Regions from separate parts of the Streptomyces sp. NPDC002588 genome, predicted to be linked through region 2. Evidence: riboswitches for the same ligand, from Rfam matches in the RefSeq annotation. Region 2 holds a riboswitch; each other region holds the start of a gene.

Region 1 (4,948 bases), on a different contig from region 2:
TTCGGCCAGGCCGGCGTCAACTGGATGTCCCAGCACACCGGCATCGACTTCCCCGTGTCGTACGGCACGACGGTGATGGCGGCGACCGACGGCACCGTACGGACACAGTGGAACAGCGCCTACGGCAACATGCTGATATTGACGGCGAAGGACGGCACGGAGACCTGGTACTGCCACCTCTCCAGCTACCGCGTCGCCTCCGGCACGACGGTGAAGGCCGGCGAGCCGGTGGCGTACTCCGGGAACTCCGGCAACTCCACCGGCCCGCATCTGCACTTCGAGGTCCGGCCGGCCGGCGGCTCGCCGATAGACCCGCTGCCGTGGCTGCGCAGCCACGGGCTCGACCCGACGTGACCCGGCCCGCCTCGCCCTGAGCCCCCGCCCTCGAAGCGGGGGCTCACTTCATGCGGTCACAGCCTTCATGCGGTCACAGTTTCTCCACCGGCGCGTACCGCAGCAGCAGCCGCTTCGGCTTGGTGTCGCCGAAGTCGATCGTCGCTTCCGCGTTCGCCCCCGTGCCGTTCACTCCGACGACCGTGCCGAGCCCGAACTGGTCGTGGGTGACGCGGTCGCCGACGGCGAGTGAGACCACCGGCTTCTCCGCCGTCGCCCGGCGGGTCGCGAAACCCGAGGCACCGGCCGCCGAGGAGCGCGAACGGGAGGACGAGAGCGACGCCGCCACCCCGGAGACGGGACCGGAGGACACCGGCGCGGTCGCCCCGGTCCGCTTCCAGTCCACATGCGTCGCCGGGATCTCCTCCAGGAACCGGGAGGGCGGGTTGTACGACGGCTGCCCCCAGGCGCTGCGCAGCGACGACCGGGTGAGATACAGCCGCTCACGCGCGCGGGTGATGCCGACGTACGCGAGCCGGCGCTCCTCCTCCAGTTCCTTCGTCTGGCCGAGGGCGCGCATGTGCGGAAAGACGCCGTCCTCCATGCCGGTGAGGAAGACGACCGGGAACTCCAGGCCCTTGGCGGTGTGCAGGGTCATCAGGGTGATGACTCCGGAGCCTTCCTCGTCCTCGTCGGGGATCTGGTCTGAGTCGGCGACGAGCGCGACCCGCTCCAGGAAGGCGGCCAGTCCGGCCGGCGTCTCGTCCTCCCCGGTCTCCTGCTCGAACTCCAGGGCCACGGCGGCGAGTTCCTGGAGGTTCTCGATCCGGGTCTCGTCCTGCGGGTCGGTGGAGGCCTGCAACTCGGCGAGGTAGCCGGTGCGTTCGAGCACCGCCTCCAGGACCGTCGCCGGACCCGCACCCGACTCGACGATCGTGCGCAGCTCCTCCATCAGCACGTTGAACCGCTTCACGGCGTTGGTGGACCGCGCGGCCATGCCGTACGCCTCGTCGACCCGCTTGAGCGCCTGCGGGAAGCTGATCTTCTCCCGCTGGGAGAGGGCGTCGATCATCGCCTCGGCCCGCTCGCCGATGCCGCGCTTGGGCACGTTGAGGATCCGGCGCAGCGGGACGGAGTCCTCCGGGTTGGCGAGGACACGCAGGTAGGCCAGGACGTCCCGGACCTCCTTGCGCTCGTAGAAGCGGACTCCGCCGACGACCTTGTAGGGCAGGCCGACCCGGATGAAGACCTCTTCGAAGACACGGGACTGGGCGTTGGTGCGGTAGAAGACGGCGACGTCACCGGCCTTCGCGTCACCCGCGTCGGTCAGTCGGTCTATCTCGTCGGCGACGAACTGCGCCTCGTCATGCTCGGTGTCGGCGACGTAGCCGGTGATGCGGGCGCCCGCGCCCGCGTTGGTCCACAGGTTCTTGGGGCGGCGCGACTCGTTGCGCTCGATGACCGCGTTGGCGGCCGACAGGATCGTCTGCGTGGAGCGGTAGTTCTGCTCCAGGAGGATCGTCGTCGCGTCCGGGTAGTCCTCCTCGAACTGGAGGATGTTGCGGATCGTCGCACCCCGGAAGGCGTAGATCGACTGGTCGGCGTCACCCACGACACACAGCTCGGCCGGCGTCACGTCGTACTCGCTCGGCGGTACGTCGACGGGGTGCTCGGCGGTGCCGACCAGCTCCCTGACCAGGGCGTACTGGGCGTGGTTGGTGTCCTGGTACTCGTCGACCATGACATGGCGGAAGCGGCGGCGGTAGTGCTCGGCGACGTCAGGGAAGGCACGCAGCAGGTTGACCGTCGTCATGATCAGGTCGTCGAAGTCGAGGGCGTTCGCCTCGCGCAGCCGTGACTGGTACATGGCGTAGGCCTGGGCGAGGGTCTTCTCGAAGCCGTCGGTGGCCTGTGCGGCGAAGTCCTCCTCGTCGATCAGCTCGTTCTTCAGGTTGCTGATCTTGGCGCTGAAGGACTTGGGCGGGTAGCGCTTGGGGTCGAGGTCCAGGTCGCGGCAGACCAGGGCCATCAGGCGCTTGGAGTCCGCGGCGTCGTAGATCGAGAAGGAGGACGTGAAGCCGAGCTTCTTCGACTCGCGCCTGAGGATCCGCACGCACGCGCTGTGGAAGGTCATCACCCACATCGCGTTCGCCCGCGGGCCCACGAGCTGCTCGACGCGCTCCTTCATCTCGCCCGCGGCCTTGTTGGTGAAGGTGATCGCGAGGATCTGGCCGGGGTGGACATGGCGCTCGGCGAGCAGGTGGGCGATGCGGTGGGTGAGCACGCGGGTCTTGCCGGAGCCGGCGCCGGCGACGATGAGCAGGGGGGTGCCGGCGTGGACGACGGCCGCGCGCTGGTTGTCGTTGAGCCCCTCGAGGAGCGCCGCCGCGTCGACCACCGGGCGGGGGGCGCCGTCGCGGTAGTAGGCGTCCCGGTCGCCGGCGTCCGGGTGGTGGGCGGTCCCGCCGGGAGGCACGTCGAACTTCCCGCCGAACAGATCGTCCGGAACCGGCTCCGGTCCGTGATCGTCCTCGGGCGGCGGCGGGGGTTCCTCCTCATGGGCACGGGGGCCCTGGAGGTCCGCCAGGAAGCTGTCGTCAAAGAGGCTGCTCATCGCTCTCCGAGTCTAGGGTGCCCCACCGACAACGCGCCGCCCTCCCCGGAACATCCCCGCTCTCACCTTCCGGGGCGGAGATATCACAGCACGTGATCTCGCGTGCGGTCTTCGCTCAAGGTCACGAAAATGTATCGGGCATATCGCCCATCAACCTTCACAGAGGCCACACCAGTTGGCTACCGTGCCGGGCAGGCCAAACGGATCCCCACCGGCGAACCTCGCCGGGCCGCACGGCCTCCGCCGAGTCCGGTGCGCCCCCTGTGCGGCAGCCGGAGCCGGGGACCCACCGAACCTCTGGGGTGAATCGGCCCGACTCCCCTCCCGGGAAGGGCCGTAGGGCGCCCTTCCGAACCATCCGCCCGAACCCGACAGCTAACCCGGTAGGCGGATGATGGAAGGAGTCGCCTCCCTTGGCGTCGCAGCACCGCAAGCCGCGCTTCCCCGGCACCCGCGTGGCAGGCATCCGCACGCCCGCCCTCGCCACCGCCGCCCTCACGTCCGTGGCCCTGCTCTCCCAGTCGGCGAACGCCGCCCCGGCCGACGACGGCAAGCCGAGCCTGGAGGAGGTGGAGAAGAAGGTCGACGACCTCTACCGCCAGGCGGAGTCGGCGACCGAGAAGTACAACGCCGCCAAGGAGAAGACGACCAAGGAACGGGGGCGGGTCGACGGCCTCCTCGACGACGTCGCCCGGCGCACCCAGAAGCTCAACGCGGCGCGGGAGGAACTGGGTTCCTTCGCCGCCGCCCAGTACCGCACCGGCGCCTCCGCACCCGACACGGCGACCTTCCTGCTCGCGGACTCCCCGCAGGACTACTTCGACCAGACGCAGCTGATGAGCCGCCTGACCGACCGCCAGAAGGGCGCGGTCGACGACTACGTCACCGAGCAGTCGGCGACGATGAGGAAGCGGCAGGAGGCCGCCGAGAGCCTCGCCGCGCTCACCGACACGCAGAGCGACCTGAAGGCCGCAAAGACGGCCGTCCAGACGAAGCTGAGCGAGGCACGCGAGCTGCTGTCCCGGCTGACCGCCGAGGAGAAGGCGCGGCTGGCGGCGATCGAGAAGGAGAAGCAGGAGGCGGCCGCGCGCAAGGCGGCGGAGCTGGCCCGGCAGCAGGCCGCCGAACAGGCCGCCAAGGAGCAGGAGAGCGCCGCCTCCTCGGACACGTCCGCGTCGTCCTCCTCGTCCTCCGCCGACTCCTCGTCGTACACCACCAAGGCCGAGAAGGCGCTCGCCTTCGCCCGCGCGCAGATCGGCAAGCCGTACGTCTGGGGCGCGACCGGCCCCGACTCCTACGACTGCTCCGGTCTCACCCAGGCCGCCTGGAAGGCCGCGGGTGTCTCCCTCCCGCGCACCACCTACGACCAGGTGAACGCCGGCACCACCGTCTCCCTCGCCGACGCCCGCCCCGGTGACCTGGTCTTCTTCTACGACGACGTCAGCCACGTCGGCATCTACATAGGCAACGGCATGATGATCCACGCCCCGAAGCCGGGCGCGTACGTCCGCGAGGAGTCGATCTACTACGACGGCGAGTCGGGCATCTACAGCGTGGTCCGCCCGGCGTGACGCATGCGCGCGTGCACCACATGGACTGACGCACGCGCGCGTGCCCCCACTCAAGCCGCTCGGCACTAGTGCCGCGGCACTAGCATCGGCCCCATGTCCGCCTCCTCCCCCCTGCGCGCCTGGTGGGCGCGGTGTGCGCCGGCGGCCGGGGCCGCCGTGATGGCCACCGGCATCCTGTCGGTCGGACTGCACCTCGCGGGCTACGAGGCGCTGTCGCGCGTCACGCTGGCGCTGACCGTCGCCGCCTGGCTGGCGCTGGCCGCGGACTTCGCCGTACGGCTGGTGCGGGAGCGCGAACGGTGGCGGGCCGAGGCGGGCACGCCGGGGGCACTGACCGCCGTCGCCGCCACGGCCGTGCTCGGGACCCGTGTGTCGGAACTCGGCCGGCAGCCCCTGGCCGCTGTCTCACTGGCGCTGGCGGCGCTGCTGT
Region 2 (4,948 bases):
TCCCCCGGCATCACATAGTGCAGCCGCTGCCGGATCTGCTGCTCGGCGTACGCGTCGTCCTGCCAGCGTGCCTTGAGGTCGCGCAGCTGCTCGACCCGCTCGCTCGCCTGCTGCTTCTCCCGCTCCAGGTCGGCGATCTCGGCGCGCTGGGAGACGTACTGCCGCATCGGGTAGGCCAGCGCCACGATCAGCGTGCACACGACGAGCGCCAGGAGCGCCGCGCGGCCGGTGAGGCGGGAGCGGCGGGCCTGGCGCTTGGTCTGGGAGCGGTAGACACGGGCCGCCGTCTGCTCGCCGAGCAGCCGCAGCCTGGTCGCCGTGGAGAAACGGTCCCGGTCCTTCACCGCCATCGGCCCTCCGCCTCCCCTGGTGCACACGCGTACGTCCCCGCACACGGTACGGGACCGGGTACGGGGACGTACGTGCGACTGGCTGAGCCTTGACCCCGGTGGGGTCAGCCCTTGAAGCGCGGGAACGCGCTGCGGCCGGCGTACACCGCGGCGTCGTCGAGGATCTCCTCGATGCGCAGCAGCTGGTTGTACTTGGCGACACGGTCCGAGCGGGCCGGGGCGCCGGTCTTGATCTGACCGCAGTTCACCGCGACGGCGAGGTCGGCGATGGTGACGTCCTCGGTCTCGCCCGAGCGGTGGGACATCATGCACTTGAAGCCGTTGCGCTGGGCCATCTCGACGGCGTCCAGGGTCTCGGTCAGCGAGCCGATCTGGTTCACCTTCACGAGCAGGGCGTTGGCGGAGCCCTCCTCGATGCCGCGGGCCAGGCGCTCCGGGTTGGTGACGAACAGGTCGTCGCCGACGATCTGGACCTTGTCGCCCAGCTTGTCGGTGATGACCTTCCAGCCGGCCCAGTCGTCCTCGAACAGCGGGTCCTCGATGGAGACGAGCGGGTAGGCCGCCACGAGCTCCTCGTAGTACTCGGTCATCTCGGCGGCCGAGCGGGACTTGCCCTCGAACTCGTACATGCCGTCCTTGTAGAACTCGGACGCGGCGACGTCGAGCGCGAGCGCGATCTGCTCGCCGGGCACGTAACCGGCCTGCTTGACGGCCTCGATGATGAGGTCGAGCGCGGCGCGGTTGGACTCCAGGTTCGGGGCGAAGCCGCCCTCGTCGCCGAGGCCGGTGGACAGGCCCTTGGTCTTCAGCACCTTCTTGAGGGTGTGGTAGACCTCGGCGCCCCAGCGCAGTGCCTCGGAGAAGGACTCCGCGCCGATCGGGGCGATCATGAACTCCTGGATGTCCACGTTGGAGTCGGCGTGCGAGCCGCCGTTCAGGATGTTCATCATCGGCACCGGCAGCAGGTGCGCGTTCGGGCCGCCCAGGTAGCGGAAGAGGGGGAGGTCGCTGGCCTCGGAGGCGGCGTGGGCGACGGCGAGGGAGACACCGAGGATGGCGTTGGCGCCGAGGGAGCCCTTGTTGTCGGTGGCGTCCAGGTCGAACATGGCCTGGTCGATCAGCCGCTGCTCGGTGGCGTCGTAGCCGACGAGCTCCGGGCCGATCTGCTCGATGACGGCGAGGACGGCCTTCTCGACACCCTTGCCGTGGTAGCGGTTCGGGTCACCGTCGCGCAGTTCGATGGCCTCGAAGGCACCGGTGGAGGCGCCGGACGGGACGGCGGCACGACCCGTGCTGCCGTCGTCGAGGCCGACCTCGACCTCGACCGTGGGGTTGCCTCGGGAGTCCAGGATTTCCCGGGCTACGACGACGTCGATGGACGGCACGAGCATCTCCTTCTTGGGATGTGACGCTGGTAGTGCGGGGCCGCGTGGGCCTTGCGACTAGAGCCTAACCGCCTTCGGGGCGTCGGCAGCCGACCGACCGTCCCGTGGACAAACTGACCGTACACATTGTTCCCCCACGGAACAAAGGGTGGGTGACGTCCGGACGAAAAATGGGGGCAGAGAAAACCCCGCTCCGGTGCGTACGGGGGAACACACACCGGAGCGGGGAGCCCGTGGGGACGGGGGAACCCTCGCGAGGTCTTCAGTCTGGGGGGATCACTTGTGAGGGCGCTGTGAACCTACCGGCAGCCGGATGTCACTTCAGGTGCAGCTGCTGGCCCGGGTAGATGAGGTCGGCGTCGTCGATGATGTCCTTGTTCAGCTGGAACAGCTTCTCCCAGCCGCCCTTGACCTTGTGCTTCGCGGCGATGGAGCTCAGGGTGTCGCCCTTGACGACCTTGTACTCGCCGTCGCCCTTCTTGACCTTCTTGCCGGTCGGGGTGGTGACGGTCTTCTTGCCCTGCTCGCTCTTGGTGGCGGCCGGGCGGTCGGTGGAGCGGGAGGCGGCCTGCTCGTCGGCGGAGCGGGACTGCGTGGAGGAGCTGGACGAGCCGGAGGAGCTGCTGCCGGAGCTCGACGAGCTGCTGCCGTTGTACGAGGCGCCGGACAGGCCCGTGCCGCAGACCGGCCAGGCACCCTTGCCCTGCGAGGCGAGGACCTTCTCGGCGATCTCGATCTGCTGGGACTTGCTGGCCTTGTCGGCCGTGGAGGCGTACGCCGTGCCGCCGTACGCGGCCCAGGTGGAGGCGGAGAACTGCAGGCCGCCGTAGTAGCCGTTGCCGGTGTTGATGGACCAGTTGCCGCCGGACTCGCACTGGGCGACCGCGTCCCACTCGGAGGCGGTGGCGGCGGAGGCGCTGCCGGCCGCCATCAGCGGGGCGGCGATGGCGACACCGGTGACGCCGGCGAGCGCGGCGACGCGGGTGGCCTTGGACGGACGACGGTGCTTGCCCTTGCTGGAAAACAGCATGGTGGATCCCCTCACCGACGCCTGCGAGGTGAGCTGTCGGGTTCGGGCCGGTTGAGTTGCCCGGCCGCACACCTCGCGGTGCGCGGCTTCACCCCGAGCCGGTCCAGCGTCAACCGCTGGGCCCGGCACTTACCTTGGGTCCCCCGCTCCTGCCTACGGCGCTTGACGCGACGACTGTTCCCGGGCCGCCGCTGGCAGGATTCGGCGTTGCGGTGGCCGGGGCTCGGGTTGCCGAGCGGCCTCGACCGTAGTCACGCGATCCGCTGAATTTCAAAGACGATCAGGGCTTCTGAGACTCATCCCACACTTTCGCCAAAACGGACATTCGGCGCGAAGTATGAGTGAACTCCCGTCGCTTTTGGTGCCGTTGCCGCCCTATTGGACGCTTACGTCGAGGGTCTGACCGGCGACGATGTCGCTCGGGTCGGCACCGATGAGGTCCTTGTTCTCGGCGTAGAGCGCCTCCCACCCTCCGTCGACACCAAGGGAGTCGGCGATGGTGATGAGGGAGTCGCCCTCCCGCACCGTGTACGTACTCGCCGCGTGCCGGCCGGAGGAGGTGGCGGTGGTACCGGCCGACAGGGTCTCGTCGGCGGTGGAACCACGGTGGCGGCCCGAAGTGAGCGAGCCGGTGTCGACGAGGCTCCAAGAACCCGCCTCCTGGGCCGCATTGTCCGAGTCGTCCGTTTCCGGGGTGGCCGTGGGCGAACCGCCGGTCGGCTGCGAATCGCCCCGACCGTCGCCGGACGCGTCCGACTTGTCGGATTCATCCTTCGCGGCGGAGGACGGGGACGAAGAGGACTGACCGGACTCGGGGGACGAAGAGGACGTATCGCCGGACGAGTCGGAGGAGCTCGCACCGGAGTCGCCGGAGTCCGAGGAGCCGGACGACAATCCCTTGGTCAGGTCGGACAAACCGGATGAAGCAGATGAGTCGGACGAGTCGTCGGCCACGCCGGTGTCCACGTCCGTCGCGCCGGACTCCTTGGTGAGCCCGGAGGTCAGCGCACAGGTACCCCACACGCCGACGTCTTCTGCCGCGAGGAGCTTCTGCGCCACGGCTATCTGCTGGTTGCGGCTGGCCAGATCGGGGCTCTTGGCGTAGTCGAGTCCGCCGTACGTCTCCCAGTCGTCCTGGGTGAGGCTCAGGCCGCCGTACTCGCCGTTGCCGTCGTCGGCGCTCCAGGAGCCGCCGCTCTCGCACTGCGCCACCTTGTCCCACACCGTGCCGTCGGCGGCGCTCGCCCCACCGGCCGCGAACAGCGGGATGGCGATGGCGGAGCCGGTCACTCCCGCCGCGACGAGGAGGGCCGGAGCCTGACGGGGGCGACGGTGACGACCGTTCCCGGAGAGCATGCGAGGGCCTTTCTCTGGACATCTGTAACCGGCACGGCGGGCGGTGCGGGAGCATCCGGGTTGCCGCGCTGACGAGTGAACGTATCGGCAGACGATCACTTGTCACAAGTTAATGCCGCGCAGATCACGTGAAGATCACAGAGTTGAGGACCGGTCACCTTTGCTCCGCCGGACGGTCACACTCCCGCTGACCTGTGGTCGGTCACGGACCGGAGTGAACTCGACCGGGAGCGTGCGCAGTCCGCGCATGATGAGCCCGCCGCGCCACCTCAACTCAGCCGGGTCCACGGCGAGTTCGAGGTCCGGGAGGCGGGTGAGGAGGGTGGCGAGCGCGGTCTGGCCCTCCAGGCGGGCGAGGGGGGCGCCGAGGCAGTAGTGGATGCCGTGTCCGTAGCCGAGGTGCTGGTTGTCGCGGCGGGAGAGGTCGAGGGCGTCGGGGTCGGCGAAACGGGCGGGGTCACGGTCGGCGGCGGCGAGGACGACGAGGACGGGGTCGCCGGGCGCGATGTCCTCGCCGCCGAGCGTGAGGGCCTCCGTGGCGAACCGCCAGGTGGCCAGTTCCACAGGGCCGTCATAGCGGAGGAGTTCCTCGACGCCGGTCTCGAGGAGGGTGCGGTCGGTCGTGGCCAGCGAGTCCTGGAGGCGCCGGCGCTGCCCGGGGTGGGTGAGAAGGGCGTAGGTACCGTTGCCGATCAGGTTCACGGTCGTCTCGAACCCGGCGAACAGCAGGATGAACGCCATGGCGGCCGCCTCGTTCTCGGTGAGGTGCTCGCCGTGGTCGGAGGCCCGGATGAGACCGGAGATGAGGTCCTCGCCGGGGACGGGGT
Region 3 (4,948 bases), on a different contig from region 2:
CTTCCGGAGGCCTGAGCGAGCGTCTCGTGGAACCAGCCGCCCAGGGAGCGCAGATCCTCGCTGTTGCCCCTCCTGGCGCGCTCCTGGCCCAGCCGGACGAGGCCGCGCAGCACCTTCAGATGGGCCTCGGTGCGCCGCTGGGCGGCCCGGGCCGCACCGAGCGGCTCGAGGAGCATCCGCATCTCCAGCAGGTCGGCGGCCTCCTGCTCGGTCGGCTCCGCGACGCACGCGCCCGCGTGCCGCCGGGTGACGACGAAGCCCTCGGCCTCCAGGGTGCGCAGCGCCTCTCGGACGGGGACCCGGGAAACGCCGTAGCGGCGGGCGAGGAGTTCCTCGGTGAGACGGCTGCCACGCTCGTAGACACCCGCGACGATGTCGTCCCGGATGGCCGTGCACACCGAGTGCGCCGGAATACGCATGACCGACCTCCGCCTTAATCCCCGTGAAACGTCGACGATTGACGTGTGTTCCGTGACTCTATTGCAGCGGGACGGAATTTCCGATGGCAGGCCGGAATCCGGGGATATTTTTTGGACAGTGACGTGCCGAAAACGGCGAAAGCCCCGGCCGAGGGGGCCGGGGCCGACGATCTGTCGCCGTGTGTCGTCAGACGTTCACGCCGTGCTTGCGGAGGTAGGCGACCGGGTCGATGTCCGAGCCGTACTCCGCGGTGGTGCGCGCCTCGAAGTGCAGATGCGGGCCGGTGACGTTGCCCGTCGCGCCCGACAGGCCGATCTGCTGCCCCGGCGTGACCTGCTGGCCCACCGAGACCCCGATGGACGACAGGTGGCCGTACTGGGTGTAGGTGCCGTCGTTCATCTTGATGACGATCTGGTTGCCGTACGACCCTCCCCAGCCGGTCTCGACGACGGTGCCCAGACCGACCGCGTGCACGGTGGTGCCGCTGGCGGCGTGGAAGTCGATGCCGGTGTGGCTGCCGGAGGACCACAGGGAACTGCTGGCGTGGTAGCCGGTGGAGATGTAGGAGCCGGTGATCGGCAGCACGAAGGTGTTCAGCCGCTTGCGCTGGGCCTCGCGGGCCGCACGCACGCGTGCCTCGCGTTCCTCCACGGCCTTCTTGGCGGCCGCCTCGCGCGCGGCCTCCTCGTAGGCGGCCTTCTTCTGCACGGCGACCTGGTCGTCGATCTGCTCGGCGACGGCCTCGCCCGCGGTGACGACGGGGATCAGCCCGGTCTGCTCAGGGGTGGGCTCCGCGGCGAAAGCCGGACTGGAGGCGACGGTGGCCATGACACCGGTGGTGGCGAGCGCCGCGACACCCGCGGCGCGCGCGGTGTTGCGCTGCATCCGGCTGGGGCGACGGTGCTTCCCGGGGGCGCAGGTGAACGCCATGTAGATGAGCGGTCCTTTCCTTCCCTCTCGCCTACCGGGTTAGCTGACGGGTTCGGAGCAGGAAGGTCTCCTACGGGCCCCCTCGCGTCACCGCGCGGGCGTCCGATTCACCCCAGGGACTTCTGGGCCCCTCCAGCCGCGAAGCCGGCGACAGGAGGGAGGGTCCCCGGCTCCCCTGGCTCGCGCCGTACGGGGACTCGGCGATGACTGTCCGGTGCCGCGGATGCGGCGCACTGCCTGACGAACAGCCCGCATGAAGCTACGTGCGGCGGCTCTCAATCCTCAAACAGATCAAGGTTTTTGTAGCGCATCCCACAGGGCAGACAGGCAACCTCCGCCGTAATTCGGACATCTTGAGGCCCTGGTGACGCTTCCGTCGCCCAGGGCCCCAACGCGCGTGTGCCTGTTGGCCGCTACTCGGCGGCGACGACCTTCACCTCGCCGATGCCGAGCGCCTCGACCGGCTCCTTGATCTGCGCGGCGTCGCCCACGAGGACGGTCACCAGGCGGTCCACCGGGAAGGCGCTCACGGCCGCCGCGGTGGCCTCGACCGTGCCGGTGGCGGCGAGCTGCTGGTACAGCGTGGCCTGGTAGTCGTCGGGCAGGTGCTGCTCGACCTGGTCGGCCAGGGTGCCCGCGACGGCCGCCGCGGTCTCGTACTTCAGCGGCGCGACCCCGACGAGGTTCTGCACGGCGACGTCCCGCTCGGCGTCTGTCAGGCCCTCGGCGGCGAGGGTGCGCAGCACCTTCCACAGGTCGTCCAGCGCGGGGCCGGTGTTCGGGGTGTCGACGGAACCGCTGATGGCGAGCATCGCGGCGCCGGAGCCGTCCGGGGCGGACCGGAGGACCTGCCCGAAGGCGCGCACGCCGTAGGTGTAGCCCTTCTCCTCGCGCAGGACCCGGTCCAGCCGGGAGGTCAGGGTGCCGCCGAGGCAGTAGGTGCCGAGGACCTGTGCGGCCCACACGCGCGCGTGCCGGTCGGCGCCGATCCGCCCGATGAGCAACTGCGTCTGGACGGCGCCGGGGCGGTCCACGATCACGACCCGGCCGGTGTCGTCGGCGGTCACCGGCGGGACGGGCCGAAGCCGGGCGGCGGAGCCCGTCCAGGCGCCCAGGGTGTCGCCGAGGAGCGAGGCCAGGTCGACGCCCGTGAGGTCGCCGACGACCACGGCGGTCGCCGTGGCGGGCCTGACGTGCCTCTCGTAGAAGGCCCGTACGGCCGCGGAGTCGATCTTCTCGACGGTGTCCGCGGTGCCCTGGCGCGGGCGGGACATGCGCGCGGTCTCCGGGAAGAGCTCCTTGGAGAGCTCCTTGGCGGCGCGGCGGGAGGGGTTGGCCAGCTCGTGCGGGATCTCGTCCAGCCGGTTGCGGACCAGACGCTCGACCTCGCTGTCGGCGAAAGCGGGTGCGCGCAGGGCGTCGGCCACCAGACCCAGCGCCTTGGCCAGCCGGGAGGCGGGCACCTCCAGGCTCAGACGGACGCCGGGGTGGTCCGCGTGTGCGTCGAGAGTGGCGCCGGCACGCTCCAGCTCGGCCGCGAACTCCTCGGCGGAGTGCTTGTCGGTGCCCTCGGAGAAGGCGCGCGCCATGATCGTGGCGACGCCGTCCAGGCCGGCCGGTTCGGCGTCCAGGGGCGCGTCGAGGAGGATCTCGACGGCGACGACCTGCTGACCGGGGCGGTGGCAGTGCAGGACGGTCAGGCCGTTGCCCAGCGCGGTGCGCTCGGGTGCCGGGAACGCCCACGGCTTGGCCTCGCCCGCCGGGGGCTGGGGGTGGAAGTCCATCGTGGCGAGCTCGGTCACCGGGCCGCCTCCTCGTTCTCGTCCTGGTCGGCGGGGGCTTCGGGGGCGGTCGGCTCGTACACGAGGACCGCGCGGTTGTCGGGGCGCAGGCGGGCCTTCGCGACCTCCCGCACCTCCTCGGGCGTGATGTCGAGCACGCGCTGGACGGCGGTCAGGGCGAGCTGCGGATCGCCGAACAGGACGGCGAACCGGCACAGTTCGTCCGCGCGGCCGGCGACCGTGCCGAGCCGGTCGAGCCACTCGCGCTCCAACTGGGCCTGGGCACGCTCCATTTCCTCGGCCGTGGGGCCCTCCGCGGCGAACCGGGCGAGCTCCTCGTCGATGGCGGCCTCGATCACGGGCACCTCGACGTCCCCGGACGTCTTCACGTCCAGCCAGCCCAGGGAGGGCGCACCGGCGAGCCTCAGCAGCCCGAAACCGGCCGCCACGGCCGTCCGGTCCCTGCGCACCAGCCGGTTGTAGAGACGGGAGGACTCGCCGCCGCCGAGGACGGTGAGCGCCAGGTCGACCGCGTCGCACGCACGCGTGCCGTCGTTCGGCAGGCGGTAGGCGGCCATCAGGGCACGGGCCGGCACCTCCTCCTCGACGACCTCGCGCAGCTGCTCGCCGATGACGTCGGGCAGCGAGCCGTCCCGCGGTTCGGGCTTGCCGTCGTGGCCCGGGATGGAGCCGAAGTACTTCTCGACCCAGGCGAGCGTCTGCGCGGGGTCGATGTCGCCGACGACCGACAGGACGGCGTTGTTGGGCGCGTAGTAGGTGCGGAAGAACGAGCGCGCATCCTCCAGGGTCGCCGCGTCCAGGTCGGCCATCGAGCCGATCGGCGTGTGGTGGTAGGGGTGGCCGTCCGGGTAGGCGAGTGCGGTGAGCTTCTCGAACGCGGTGCCGTAGGGGACGTTGTCGTAACGCTGGCGGCGTTCGTTCTTCACCACGTCGCGCTGGTTCTCCATGGACTCGTCGTCCAGGGCGGCCAGCAGGGAGCCCATGCGGTCGGCCTCCAGCCAGAGGGCGAGCTCCAGCTGGTGGGTGGGCATGGTCTCGAAGTAGTTGGTGCGCTCGAAGCTGGTGGTGCCGTTGAGCGAGCCGCCGGCGCCCTGGATCAGCTCGAAGTGGCCGTTGCCCTTGACCTGGGCAGAGCCCTGGAACATGAGGTGCTCGAAAAGGTGAGCCAGGCCGGTACGGCCCTTGACTTCGTGGCGCGAGCCGACGTCGTACCAGAGACACACCGCCGCGACGGGGGTCAGGTGGTCCTCGGAGAGCACCACGCGCAGGCCGTTGGCCAGGCGGTGCTCGGTCGCTGTCAGGCCCCCGGTGCCTGCCTGGTCTGTGGCCGTGTGACCCATGGGCATGTACGTCCTTCCGATCGCGGACGCGGTCGTGGAAACCGCGTGTTCCCTGCCGGTCCTGTCACTGTATGCAAGCGTGCGGTCGGTCGGCGAAGTTCCCGGAGGTCGTACGCCGAGAGCGAGAAACCGGGACGCCGGACGGGGCAGGGACATGGCGTACCCTGCGGGCAATCATGAGAGGTCCCGGGTCCTGGGCCCGTCCTTGTCAGTGCCACGGTCCACAATGGACCGCGTCAGATCCCGTCAACACGCTTCAGCACGAGCGAGCCGCAGGGGGACGTCAGCGCCCCGAAGGCGAGCGACCAGATACAGGAGGAGCCGGCAGCGATGGCCCGCCGCAGCACGAAGACCCCGCCGCCCGACGACTCGTACGAGGAGCGGATCCTCGACATCGACGTCGTCGACGAGATGCAGGGCTCCTTCCTCGAGTACGCGTACTCGGTCATCTACTCC
Region 4 (4,948 bases), on a different contig from region 2:
GTCGGCGCCGGGGCGCTCATCAACCGACGCCTGGACCAGCAGCTCAAGGAGGATGCGGGGATCACGCACCTCCAGTACGAGATCCTTGTCCGCCTCAACGCGGCACCGGACCGCGAGATGCGCATGAGCGGTCTCGCCGACGCGCTGTACAACTCCAAGAGCGGTCTGACCTACCAGATCACCCAGATGGAGAAGACCGGACTGGTGCGCCGCCGCTGCTGCCCCAACGACGTACGAGCGGTCTACGCAGTCATCACCGACGCCGGCCGGCGCATGCTGGAGCGAGCAGCGCCGGGCCATGTCGCGCTCGTCCGAAAGTTGCTCGTCGACGTACTCACCCCGCAGCAGCTCACGACCATCGCCGACGGCCTGGGCGAGGTCAACCGCCGGGTCCAGGACCAGGAACCTGCCTCCCCCACGCGGTAGGCTCGCCCCCCGTCACCAGGTGGCGCCCACCCGTCCACCGCGGCCTGAACGACCCGGCGAACCCGAGCGCTCACAGCACTAAGGGCTGTCCCGTAATCCCCGGCGGGCGCGCGACGACAGCTACGGCACCTCGCCGCGTTGTCGAAACATCCGCATACATCCTGAATGCGGACGTCCCTCCGCCTTGCGATGCACCGCATCTGACGCCGCGCGCTGATCCACCGGGGATTACGGGACAGCCCTTAGCCAGCCGAACCAACCAAGGTCTCGAAGCCTGAGCCATCGCAGTAAGACACTGCACGACCCTCAGCCCCGATGTCGCCGCCGACCGCGTTGACTGTGTCATCGAGGATGTGGGTGCCACTATGTTCCAGGCCTGCCCGGTCAAGCCTTTTCGAGGCCTCGATGACCGCATGCCCTGCCGATTCGGTGTTATCGAACCCGGGCGACTGGACACTCTGTCCGTCACCGGCATCGGCGTCTGCATCGCCGGTTGTCGTGGCGTGCGCCGCGTCCTGCCAGGACCCCAGCTTGGTGCAGTAATCCCGTTGCCACTCCTTGGCCTGCGCTGGATCGTCCGACGAACAACCGCTCATCAGGACAGCGGCAACGGCAACGGCCGCTGCTCGCTTGACTGCTCGTGTAATCCCACTGCTGTGCTGCAAGGACATGCCCTCCCCGAAGCTGCCGCCACAGAGTATGGATCACGAAGGTGTCACCTTGCGCCGATCTCCACGCATCATCAGCACCGGATCGGCGAGGAGTTGAGTACACGGCCAACCCGGCGAACCTATGCGGTCACAGCACTAGTTGCCGAATGCAACGGCGACAACGCTCCCACTAACGGCACGTACATCCTGTACATTTTTTACAGATGAGCCAGCCGCCGAAGGAGGGGTCGCCCATGACCCGACCGTCCGCCCGTCATGTCCTGCCCGAGTTCACCGAGCGCACGAGCTTCGGGACGCGGACGATGGATCCCTACTCGAAGCTCCTGGAGGAACGGATCGTCTTCCTGGGCACGCCGATCGACGACACCTCGGCGAACGACGTGATGGCCCAGTTCATGTACCTGGAGCACAAGGACCCCGACCGGGACATCGCGCTCTACATCAACTCCCCGGGCGGCTCGTTCAGCGCGATGACCGCGCTCTACGACACGATCCGGTACATCACCTGCGACGTGGAGACGACCTGCCTGGGCCAGGCCGGCTCGTCCGCGGCGGTACTGCTGGCGGCGGGCACCCCGGGCAAGCGGTTCGCGCTGCCGGGCGCCCGGATGGTGATCCAGCAGCCGGCGCTGCCCGAACCGGTCCAGGGACAGGCCAGCGACCTGGCCATCCAGGCCGGGGAGCTCGCCCGCACCCGCGACCTGCTGGAGGAGATGCTCGTACGGCACACGGGCCGCACCCCCGGGCAGGTGACCGCGGACATCGAACGGGACCTGATCCTGACGGCATCCCGGGCCGTGGAGTACGGCCTGATCGACGGGGTCGTCCCCAGCCGCCGGGACCTGTCCGGCGGACCGGGCGGGCGGTGAGCCGCGGATGCTGCCTCCCGAACTGCCGCCGCTGCCCGCGCTGACCCGCGCCGAGGGCGAGCTGATCGACCGTTACCTGGACGTGGTCGACCTGCTCGGCCGGATCAACCCCGCGCACCACGGGGACACCTACCGCGGACTGCGGGCCGCCCAGGCGCTGGTGTCCCGGGCGGCGGAGCTGCGTGACGCGCTGGCACTGATGCACCAGCGGCGCGAGACCGAGCTGCACGCGCCGACGCTCACGCGGGCGCTGCGCGTCCTCGACGGGGAGCGCCGCACGGCGCGCGTCACGGTTCCTCCGCTCTCCGACAGTTGACCCACCGTCGTCCGGTCCGGAGGGTCCGCGTCGGGAACGCGACGTCCGGACCGGACCTGAAACGGACCAAACGGGTTACCCCCGTTCGGTGTACCGACGGCTCCTGTCGCGAGCGCGCGCATGTTGCCAAAGTACCCTGTTTCCGGCCCCGGACAACGGGTAGCGACGCAGGTCCAGGGGCTTTGGCACCCTTGACACCTGATCGTCCATCAGGCTGTCCACCCGAACGGGCGAGTGGTGAGTAACCCCACAAACCGCCGGTTCCATTGGGAATTTCGGTCACGAGTGAGTCAAGATCCGTGTCTGACGACAAGCCCCCGCCACAAGCGGCGGGGCGGTCCGGGCGGACGCCGAGTCCTGCCGCCGCCCGGATGACCGGTCGACAGAAGTGCATCGGCAGGAGTGGAGGACCCAAGTACGACGGGTCGCCGGAACGGTCACGCCATGACCGGGCCGAGCAGCCCTTGGGGTGAAGCCGCACACGCGGCCGGGCAACTTCGCCAGCCCGAATCCGACAGGTCATCCTTCACAGGCGGCTGACGAAGGGTTGCGCATGACTGCGCTCAATCGTGTTCCGTCGCTCATGGTCCGGGCCGGTACGGCCTCCGCCTTCGCGATCGCCGCCGTGGGCGGCTCGGTGGTGATTCCCGGCGTCGCCTCCGACGCGGCTGCCGCCACTCCGGCGACGAAGGCACTTCAGGTCGCGGCGTCCAAGAAGGGCTCCCCGTACAAGTACGGGGCGACCGGGCCGAAGAGGTTCGACTGCTCCGGGCTCACGCTGTACTCGTACAAGAAGGCGGGCAAGAAGCTGCCTCGTACGGCGGCTCAGCAGTACAACAAGACGAAGCACATCTCGGCCTCCAGCCGTAAGGCCGGCGACCTGGTGTTCTTCCACTCTGGGTCGAGCGTGTACCACGTCGGGATCTACGCCGGGAAGGGCAAGATCTGGCACTCGCCGAAGACCGGCAGCGTGGTGAAGCTGGAGAAGATCTGGACCAAGAGCGTCTGGTACGGCCGGGTCCGCTGACCCGGACACGGGTCTTCCCGGGGCGGTGGCGGCTTCCTGACACGTCGTCACCGCCCCGGGAGCTCCTCCGCCGGCGGACTCGGCACGGCTCCCGCCACCGCCTCCGTCGCGGCGGTCCACGGCAGCTGCACCGTGACCGTCTTGCCACCCTCACTGGTGGCCCGCACTCCGAGCTTTCCGCCGCACTCGGCGGTCAGCCAGCGAATGATCACCATCCCTCGGCCGTTGTCCTGCTGGACGGCGGCCGGCAGTCGTTTCGGGAAGCGCGGATGGCTGTCGGTGACGCCGATGCGCAGCTGTTCGTCCCGGTCGAGCACGAGGTCCACCGTGAAGGTGGGTGACTGCCCACGCGTGTGCTGTACGGCGTTGGTCGCGAGTTCGGAGACGATCAGCCGGATGGTGTCCGCCGCTTCCGTGTCCGCGCCGAGCCCCCATTCGCCGAGGGTGGCGGCCACGAACCCGCGGGCCGCGCGGACCGAGGCGGGATCGCTCGGCAGAGTGATGGATGCTTCCAGATGGTCTGCCATGGCGAGGCCGTCCCTTTCTCACGGGACCGGCGTCCGACACGGTGCGGATGGTTCGAGTACGGTCCCGGACTGGTGCTTCTTCGCCAGACTGCCATTACCGCGCCGGTCACGGGTGGCGATCCACCAAGATATGCATATATCTGTCGCCCGATGCGGTGAACTCTGTCACGACAGAGCGTATTTGGACGGCCCATAGGGAGTTGGGAGCAGCCTGTGCAGCACGGTCCCGCGGTGCGCCGACGGAAGCTGGGCGCCGAACTGCGCAGTCTGCGCGCCCGGGCGGGGCTCACCAGTGGTGAGGCGGCCCGGCTCGTGGGCTGGCACCAGTCCAAGGTGAGCCGCATCGAGACCGGAACCAGTGGTACGAAACCGGCCGACGTCCGGTTACTCCTGGACGCCTATGGGGTCGACGACCCGCACCTGCGGGAGCTGATGATGGCACTGGCGGGCGCCGACGACGGCGGCGGACGGGACCACTGGTGGCACGCCTACCGCGGGGTCCTGCCGGCCGCCTACCGGGACTTCATCAGCCTGGAGTCGCAGGCCGACGCGATGCGCACGCTGGAGACGACCGTGGTCCCGGGGCTGCTCCAGACACCCGAGTACGCGCGCGCGGTGACCCGGGCGGCGGTGGAGGGGGCGGACGAGGACCAGCTCGACACCCTGGTGGAGGTGCGGATCGCCCGCCAGGACGTGCTGCGCGGCACGCCCCCGCTGCGCCTGAGCGCCGTACTGGACGAGGCGGTGCTGCGGCGGGAGGTGGGCGGCCCTGAGGTGATGGCAGGTCAGCTCGCCCGGCTGATGGCGGCGGCACGGCTGCCCCAAATACGGCTCCAGGTACTGCCGTTCTCGGCCGGCGCCCATATCGGCGTCACCGGACCTTTCGTTATCTTCTCATTTTCGAGCGCTTCCGATCTGGATGTGGTTGTTCTCGACCACTTGACGAGTAGCCTCTATCTCGAACGGAAAGAAGAACTCGAGGCCTACACCGAAGCCTTCAACGCCCTTCGGGCACATGCCCTTTCACCCGAGGAAACACTGGATTACATCGCCGCAGCAGCTGACGGCGCGTAGGGAGGCACCATGTCCGCACTGCCTCGGAACGTACCCTG

What was found. Region 2 has a riboswitch for cyclic di-AMP ahead of ABT057_RS09085 (transglycosylase family protein). Riboswitches for the same ligand answer to the same signal wherever they lie in the genome.
Region 1: linked by a shared signal. The riboswitch ahead of ABT057_RS42060 (C40 family peptidase) and the one ahead of ABT057_RS09085 (transglycosylase family protein) in region 2 are both predicted to bind cyclic di-AMP.
Region 3: linked by a shared signal. The riboswitch ahead of ABT057_RS07840 (M23 family metallopeptidase) and the one ahead of ABT057_RS09085 (transglycosylase family protein) in region 2 are both predicted to bind cyclic di-AMP.
Region 4: linked by a shared signal. The riboswitch ahead of ABT057_RS38755 (C40 family peptidase) and the one ahead of ABT057_RS09085 (transglycosylase family protein) in region 2 are both predicted to bind cyclic di-AMP.

Annotation. Positions count from the first base shown of each region.
Region 1 covers NZ_JBEOWF010000055.1:48,903-53,850, reverse strand. Annotated here, with positions in the region: gene ABT057_RS42070 (M23 family metallopeptidase) at 1-354, shown strand, start outside; gene pcrA (DNA helicase PcrA) at 428-2,947, opposite strand; cyclic di-AMP (ydaO/yuaA leader) riboswitch at 3,179-3,352, shown strand; gene ABT057_RS42060 (C40 family peptidase) at 3,361-4,518, shown strand; gene ABT057_RS42055 (tellurite resistance/C4-dicarboxylate transporter family protein) at 4,612-4,948, shown strand, end outside.
Region 2 covers NZ_JBEOWF010000006.1:172,894-177,841, reverse strand. Annotated here, with positions in the region: gene ABT057_RS09095 (FtsB family cell division protein) at 1-350, opposite strand, end outside; gene eno (phosphopyruvate hydratase) at 455-1,741, opposite strand; gene ABT057_RS09085 (transglycosylase family protein) at 2,052-2,765, opposite strand; cyclic di-AMP (ydaO/yuaA leader) riboswitch at 2,769-2,936, opposite strand; gene ABT057_RS09080 (transglycosylase family protein) at 3,141-4,121, opposite strand; gene ABT057_RS09075 (cytochrome P450 family protein) at 4,257-4,948, opposite strand, start outside.
Region 3 covers NZ_JBEOWF010000005.1:154,032-158,979, forward strand. Annotated here, with positions in the region: gene ABT057_RS07835 (GntR family transcriptional regulator) at 1-419, opposite strand, end outside; gene ABT057_RS07840 (M23 family metallopeptidase) at 607-1,350, opposite strand; cyclic di-AMP (ydaO/yuaA leader) riboswitch at 1,364-1,563, opposite strand; gene ABT057_RS07845 (M16 family metallopeptidase) at 1,764-3,152, opposite strand; gene ABT057_RS07850 (M16 family metallopeptidase) at 3,149-4,498, opposite strand; gene ABT057_RS07855 (DNA gyrase/topoisomerase IV subunit A) at 4,823-4,948, shown strand, end outside.
Region 4 covers NZ_JBEOWF010000046.1:17,138-22,085, forward strand. Annotated here, with positions in the region: gene ABT057_RS38735 (MarR family winged helix-turn-helix transcriptional regulator) at 1-426, shown strand, start outside; gene ABT057_RS38740 (hypothetical protein) at 669-1,097, opposite strand; gene ABT057_RS38745 (ATP-dependent Clp protease proteolytic subunit) at 1,331-1,966, shown strand; gene ABT057_RS38750 (hypothetical protein) at 1,974-2,282, shown strand; cyclic di-AMP (ydaO/yuaA leader) riboswitch at 2,662-2,832, shown strand; gene ABT057_RS38755 (C40 family peptidase) at 2,836-3,309, shown strand; gene ABT057_RS38760 (ATP-binding protein) at 3,357-3,836, opposite strand; gene ABT057_RS38765 (helix-turn-helix domain-containing protein) at 4,050-4,910, shown strand; gene ABT057_RS38770 (DUF397 domain-containing protein) at 4,920-4,948, shown strand, end outside.